DNA from 2 places in the Kitasatospora sp. NPDC058444 genome. Region 2 is predicted to be linked to the other one. Evidence: predicted binding sites of a transcription regulator. Region 2 holds the regulator's gene; the other holds the start of a gene.
What was found. The regulator HrcA, encoded in region 2, represses chaperone genes, less so after heat shock. The targets are predictions, from matches to a motif close to TTNGCACTCNGNNNNNCNGAGTGCNAA.
Positions count from the first base shown of each region.

Region 1: a site for HrcA is predicted at 2,221-2,247, ahead of groES (co-chaperone GroES). Genes of this name have one in related genera too.

Region 1 is NZ_JBHXLL010000002.1:333,820-337,224, reverse strand. Features, by position in the region: gene groL (chaperonin GroEL) at 26-1,657, opposite strand; gene groES (co-chaperone GroES) at 1,774-2,079, opposite strand; gene ACFWP2_RS04170 (hypothetical protein) at 2,331-2,666, shown strand; gene ACFWP2_RS04165 (SAM-dependent methyltransferase) at 2,724-3,405, shown strand, end outside.
Region 2 is NZ_JBHXLL010000001.1:35,247-38,651, reverse strand. Features, by position in the region: gene dnaJ (molecular chaperone DnaJ) at 1-541, opposite strand, end outside; gene hrcA (heat-inducible transcriptional repressor HrcA) at 618-1,652, opposite strand; gene htpX (zinc metalloprotease HtpX) at 1,942-2,862, shown strand; gene ACFWP2_RS00165 (hypothetical protein) at 2,886-3,405, shown strand, end outside.

The DNA of each region.
Region 1 (3,405 bases), on a different contig from region 2:
GGGCCTCCGGTCAGGCGTCGGAGCCTCAGTGCGAGTGGCCGTGGCCGTGCCCGTGGCCGTGACCGTTGTCGGCCTCCTCCTCCTTCTTCTCCACCACGAGGGTCTCGGTGGTGAGGAGCAGGGAGGCGATCGAGGCGGCGTTCTCCAGGGCGGAGCGGGTGACCTTGACCGGGTCGATGACGCCGGCCTTCAGCAGGTCGCCGTACTCGCCGGTGGCCGCGTTGTAACCGTGACCGGTCTCCAGCTCGGCGACCTTGTGGGTGATGACGTAGCCCTCGAGGCCGGCGTTCTGGGCGATCCAGCGCAGCGGCTCGTGCAGCGCCTTGCGGACCACGGCGACACCGGTGGCCTCGTCACCCGACAGGCCCAGGCCGTCCTCCAGCACCTTGGCGGCGTGGACCAGGGAGGCGCCACCACCGGCGACGATGCCCTCCTCGACCGCGGCGCGGGTCGCCGAGATGGCGTCCTCCAGGCGGTGCTTGCGCTCCTTCAGCTCCACCTCGGTGGCGGCGCCGACCTTGATGACGCAGACGCCGCCGGCCAGCTTGGCCAGGCGCTCCTGCAGCTTCTCGCGGTCCCAGTCGGAGTCGGTGGCGGCGATCTCGCCCTTGATCTGGGCGACGCGGCCGGCCACGGCCTCGGTGTCACCGGCGCCGTCGACGATCGTGGTCTCGTCCTTGGTGATGGTCACGCGGCGGGCGGTGCCCAGCACGTCCAGGCCGACCTGGTCGAGCTTGAGGCCGACCTCCTCGGAGATGACCTGACCGCCGGTCAGGACGGCCAGGTCGCCGAGGATCGCCTTGCGGCGGTCGCCGAAGCCCGGGGCCTTGACGGCGACGGCGTTGAAGGTGCCGCGGATCTTGTTCACGACCAGGGTCGACAGCGCCTCGCCGTCGACGTCCTCGGCGATGATCAGCAGCGGCTTGGAGGCACCGCCCTGGAGGATCTTCTCCAGCAGCGGCAGCAGCTCCTGGATGGAGGAGATCTTGCCCTGGTTGATCAGGATGTACGGGTCCTCCAGGACCGCCTCCTGCCGCTCCGCGTCGGTGACGAAGTACGGCGACAGGTAGCCCTTGTCGAACTGCATGCCCTCGGTGAAGTCCAGCTCCACGCCGAAGGTGTTCGACTCCTCGACGGTGATGACACCGTCCTTGCCGACCTTGTCGATCGCCTCGGCGATCAGCTCGCCGACCTGGGTGTCCTGCGCGGAGAGGGACGCGACGGCGGCGACGTCGTCCTTGCCCTCGATCTCGCGGGCGATGGACAGCAGGTGCTCGGAGACGGCGGCGACGGCCTTGTCGATGCCCTTCTTCAGGGCGGCCGGGCCGGCACCGGCGGCGACGTTGCGCAGACCCTCGTTGACCAGGGCCTGGGCCAGCACGGTGGCGGTGGTGGTGCCGTCACCCGCGACGTCGTTGGTCTTGGTGGCGACCTCCTTGACGAGCTGCGCGCCAAGGTTCTCGTACGGGTCGTCCAGCTCGACCTCGCGGGCGATGGTGACACCGTCGTTGGTGATGGTCGGGGCGCCGAACTTCTTGTCGATGACGACGTTGCGGCCCTTGGGGCCGATGGTCACCTTGACGGTGTCGGCCAGCTTGTTGACACCGCGCTCCAGCGAGCGGCGGGCGTCCTCGTCGAACTGCAGGATCTTCGCCATGTTCCCTATTCCCTCGGGGCTGCGGCCGGCCCACCGGCCGCCGAACTACGTGAACCAACAACCACGCCCCGGGCCCCTGTCACTTGGGACACGGATCCGGGGCGGGTCGGAACGTCTTACTTCTCGATGATCGCGAGGACGTCGCGGGCGGAGAGCACCAGGTACTCCTCGCCCTGGTACTTCACCTCGGTGCCGCCGTACTTCGAGTACAGGACGATGTCACCCACGGCGACGTCGAGCGGCAGACGCTGGCCGTCCTCGAAGCGGCCCGGGCCGACGGCCAGGACGACGCCCTCCTGGGGCTTCTCCTTGGCGGTGTCCGGGATAACCAGGCCGGAGGCCGTGGTGGTCTCGGCGTCGAGCGGCTGGACCACGATGCGGTCCTCGAGCGGCTTGATGGCAACCTTGCTGCTGGTGGTCACGTCCGAGCTCCCCTTCGGAGATTACGGGGTTTTCTAACGGGTAGGGGCGAACCTGCGAGCCTGCCGTCGCGGGGGTCAGACACGCGTCGTCGCGTTAGCACTCTCCAGGTGGTGAGTGCCAAGGACGACCATAGGGCCGTGTTAGCACTCAGTCAACCAGAGTGCCAACGGCGCGCCCTGGGACCCCCGGTTCCACGGATGATTCGGCCGTACTCATGTACGACCCGCCCCGGCTCCGACACACTCCTGCCATGACATCGATCACGGGGAGCGGCCGGCCCGAGCGGCCGCGGATCCACTGGGCGCCGGACCTGCTGCTGTCCGTGGTGGTGGTGGTGACGACCGTCGTGGCGGCGTTCGTCGGGTCGTTCGTGCTCAACGCGCTGAAGCTGCTCGCCCTGTACGGCTCCGGGGTGGCGGCCCTGGACGTCTTCGGCGTCGCGGTCCTGCTCCTGCTGCTGGGGCTGACGGCCTGGGGCGCCCGGCGGCTCGGGTACCGGATCGTGCCGTACTCCGCGCTGGCGGCGGCATCGCTGGTGCCGCTGGTGTTCTGGCTGACCCACGACGTCCCCGTCATCGGCCGGTGAACGCCGCGCCGCCGCTCCGGCCGACCGGCTGACCGGGCGACCCGCGAGAATGGCCCCGTGGACACCGAGAACCTCCAGCCGTTGCTGACGCCCGAGGGCCAGGCCCTGCTCGCCGAGTTGCGCGAGTTCACCCCCGAGGAGGAGCTGGCGCTGGCGACCCGCCTGCGGCGGACGCATCCGGCGGAGCTGGTGTCGGCGGCGTTCGGGCAGGCGCGGCTGCGCCAGCGGGCCCGGGCGAAGTTCGGGGCGGACGCCGACCTGATGTACTTCACGCCCAACGGGGTCGAGCAGTCCACCCGGCGCAGCGTGGCCGAGTGGCGGGCGCGGCGGTTCGCCGCCCTGGGCGTGCGACGGCTGGCGGACCTGTGCTGCGGCATCGGCGGGGACGTGCTGGCGCTGGCCCGGGCGGGCATCGAGGTGCTGGCCGTCGACAAGGACCCGGCGGCCTGCGCCGCCACCGCGGCCAACGCCGCCGCGCTGGGCCTGGCCGAACTGGTCGAGGTGCGCTGCGCGGACGTCGCCGAGGTGGACGTCACCGGCTACGACGCGGTGTTCACCGACCCGGCCCGGCGCACCTCGCGCGGCCGGGTGTTCGACCCGGAGGCGTACGCCCCGCCGCTGTCCTGGGCGATCGAGGCCGGCCGGCGGACCCCGATCGGCGCGCTGAAGGTCGCGCCGGGCATCCCGCACGAGGCCGTGCCGCAGGACGCCGAGGCCGAGTGGGTCTCCGACCACGGCG
Region 2 (3,405 bases):
CCTGGCCCAGGAAGGACCGGGTGACCTGGGAGACCTCGCCCTTGCCGCGGCACATGTCACAGGTCTGCGCCGAGGTGCCGGGGGCCGCGCCCTCGCCACTGCAGGTGGTGCAGGTGACGGCGGTGTCGACCTGGAGTTCCTTGGTGGTGCCGAAGGCGGCCTCCTCCAGGGTGATCTCCAGCCGGATCATGGCGTCCTGGCCGCGGCGGGTGCGCGAGCGCGGGCCGCGCTGGCCGGCCGCGGCGCCGAAGAAGGCGTCCATGATGTCGGAGAAGCCGAAGCCCGCCGCGCCGGCGCCGAAGCCGCCCGCGCCGCCGCCGCCCGGGGACAGCGGGTCCCCGCCGAGGTCGTAGACCTGACGCTTCTGCGGGTCGGAGAGCACCTCGTAAGCGGCGTTGATCTCCTTGAACCGCTCCTGCGTCTTCGGGTCCGGGTTGACGTCCGGGTGCAGTTCGCGTGCCAGGCGCCGGAACGCCTTCTTGATCTCGTCCTGCCCCGCATCCCGTCGGACGCCGAGTACCGCGTAGTAGTCCGTGGCCACCAAATGCTCCGCTTGTTCCGCCTGTAGTAGTGCTGCGACTGGACGCCACCGTTAAATCTTTTAACGGTGACCTTTGCTAGGACTCGGCCAGGATCTGGCCCACGTACCGCGCCACCGCTCGCACCGCCCCCATTGTGCCCGGGTAGTCCATCCGGGTCGGACCGATCACACCCAGTTTCGCCACGCTCTCGTCGCCCGAACCGTAGCCGACCGAAACGATCGAGGTGGAATTCAGCCCTTCATAGGCGTTCTCCCGCCCGATCCGGACCGTCATCGCGGCGTCCGCGGTCTCACCCAGGAGGCGGAGCAGGACGACCTGCTCCTCCAGGGCCTCCAGCACCGGCTGGATGGTGAGCGGGAAGTCGTGCCCGAAGCGGGTCAGGTTGGCCGTGCCGGCCAGCATGATCCGCTCCTCGTTCTGCTCGGCGAGCGTCTCGAACAGGGTCGCCAGGACGGTGCTGACGGTCGGCCGGTCGACCTGCTCGAACAGCGCCGGCAGCTCCTCCAGCAGCCCCGGGACCTCCGGGAGGCGCCGGCCGGCGGCCCTCGCGTTGATCCGGGCCCGCAGGTCCGCCAGCACCGTCTCGCCGACCGTGCCCGGGCAGTCGACCATCCGCTGCTCGACCCGGCCGGTGTTGGTGATCAGCACCAGCATCACCTTGGCCGGGGCCAGCGCCACCAGCTCGATGTGCCGGACGGTGGAGCGCGACAGCGAGGGGTACTGCACCACCGCGACCTGCCGGGTCAGCTGGGCGAGCAGCCGCACGGTGCGGGCGACCACGTCGTCCAGGTCGACCGCGCCGTCCAGGAAGTGCCGGATGGCCCGGCGCTCGGGAGCGCTCATCGGCTTGATCTCGGCGAGCTTGTCGACGAAGAGGCGGTACCCCTTGTCGGTCGGGATGCGGCCGGCGCTGGTGTGCGGCTGGTGGATGTAGCCCTCCTCCTCCAGCGCCGCCATGTCGTTGCGGACGGTCGCCGGCGAGACCCCGAGGTTGTGCCGCTCCACCAGGGCCTTGGAGCCGACCGGCTCCTCGGTGCCCACGTAGTCCTGCACGATCGCGCGCAGTACGGCGAGCTTGCGTTCGTCCAGCTGGCGGACCTCACCGGCCATGGGGCGCGCACCTCCGTCCTCGCACGTCGTCCGACTGTGTCCCTTGCTGCCGCGGGCCGTTCCGGGAGGCCCTCGGCCTTGGCACTCTGAACGTACGAGTGCCAGAACCGTACCTGCCAGTGTAAGGCCCGGGTCCTACGGCAGGAACGGCCCGAGCGGGGTGATCCTCCCCGCAGTTCCGGACACGGCCCGCGGGGCGCCGCCGGTTCGATCCTCCCGGCACCGGGGTGGTGCCGGGAGGCCGTCCGGGTGGCAGCATCGAAAGCGACGGCGAACGGAGGAGCAAGCGATGTCGAGCTCGGGCCAGCACACCCGTTTCGCGCCCGACCGCGGCCTGACCGGCCGCATGGTCGCGACGATGTTCGTGATCGGGCTGCTGTACGTCGGTTTCACCGGCCTGCTGATCGCGCTGCTGCGCGGCGCCTGGCCACTGATCGTCCTGATCTCCGGCGGGCTGTTCGTGGCCCAGTTCTGGTTCAGCGACAAGATCACCGAACGGGCGATGGGCGCCCACCAGGTGTCCCCGGAACAGTTCCCCCAGCTGCACGGCACCGTCGACCGGCTCTGCGCGCTGGCCGACATGCCCAAACCCCGGGTGGCGGTCGCCGACAACGACATGCCGAACGCCTTCGCCACCGGCCGCAACCCGCAGAACGCGGTGATCTGCGTGACCACCGGGCTGCTGCGCCGGCTGGAGCCGGAGGAGCTGGAGGGCGTCCTCGCGCACGAGCTGTCGCACGTCGCCCACCGGGACGTCGCGGTGATGACGATCGCCGGCTTCCTCGGCGTCCTCGCCGGGGCGATGACCCGGATCGCCGTGTACGGCGGGTTCATGGGCGGCGGGCGCAACAACAACGACCAGAACGCCGCCATCCTGGCGCTGATCATCCCGCTGGTGTCGATGGTCGTCTACGCGATCAGCTTCCTGCTCACCCGGCTGCTCTCCCGCTACCGCGAGCTGGCCGCCGACCGGGCCGCCGCCCAGCTCACCGGCCGGCCCAGCGCCCTCGCCTCGGCGCTCACCAAGGTGACCGGGCAGATCGCGGCCATCCCCAGCAAGGACCTGCGCCAGGCGCAGCCGTACAACGCCTTCTACTTCGCCCCCGCGCTGGGCGCCCGGGAGGCCGCCACGCAGCTGTTCTCCACCCACCCGAGCCTGGAGAAGCGGCTGGCGCAGCTGGCGAGGATCTCCGAGCAGCTCGGCCGCTGAGCCCCTGACGCGAAAGGACCGCCGTGGGAATCCTGGACGCCCTCTTCGGCCGCACCAAGCCCGTCAAGCCCGACCTCGACCAGCTGTTCGGCGTGCCGTCCGCCGCGCTCACCCTGGAGGCCGGGGCCGGGTTCACCCCCACCGGGCTCGGCTCGGTCTGCTTCGCGGCCGTCGAGGGCGCGGCCTTCGTGCAGGTCGAGCAGCAGGTCCGGGCGCTGCTGGACGCCGACACCGAACGCGGCGGCGTCCCGGTGGAGGCCTCCAAGGACGACTACGGCTACTCCTGGCTGCTCGCCCGGCACCGGCCCGAGGAGCTGCCGGAGCTGGTCAACGACCTGCACGCGGTCAACAGCGAACTGGAGGCGAACGGCTTCGGGCCGCAGCTGCTCTGCTCGCTGGTGGCCTTCCGCGACGGGCAGGGGCAGTCGCTGGCCCTGGTCTACCTCTACAAGCGGGGGACGTTCTACCCCTTCGCCCCGATGCCCGGCGGCGGGGAGAAGCGCAACAGCCCGCTGGAGCTGCAGGTCAACGCGATGCTGGGGA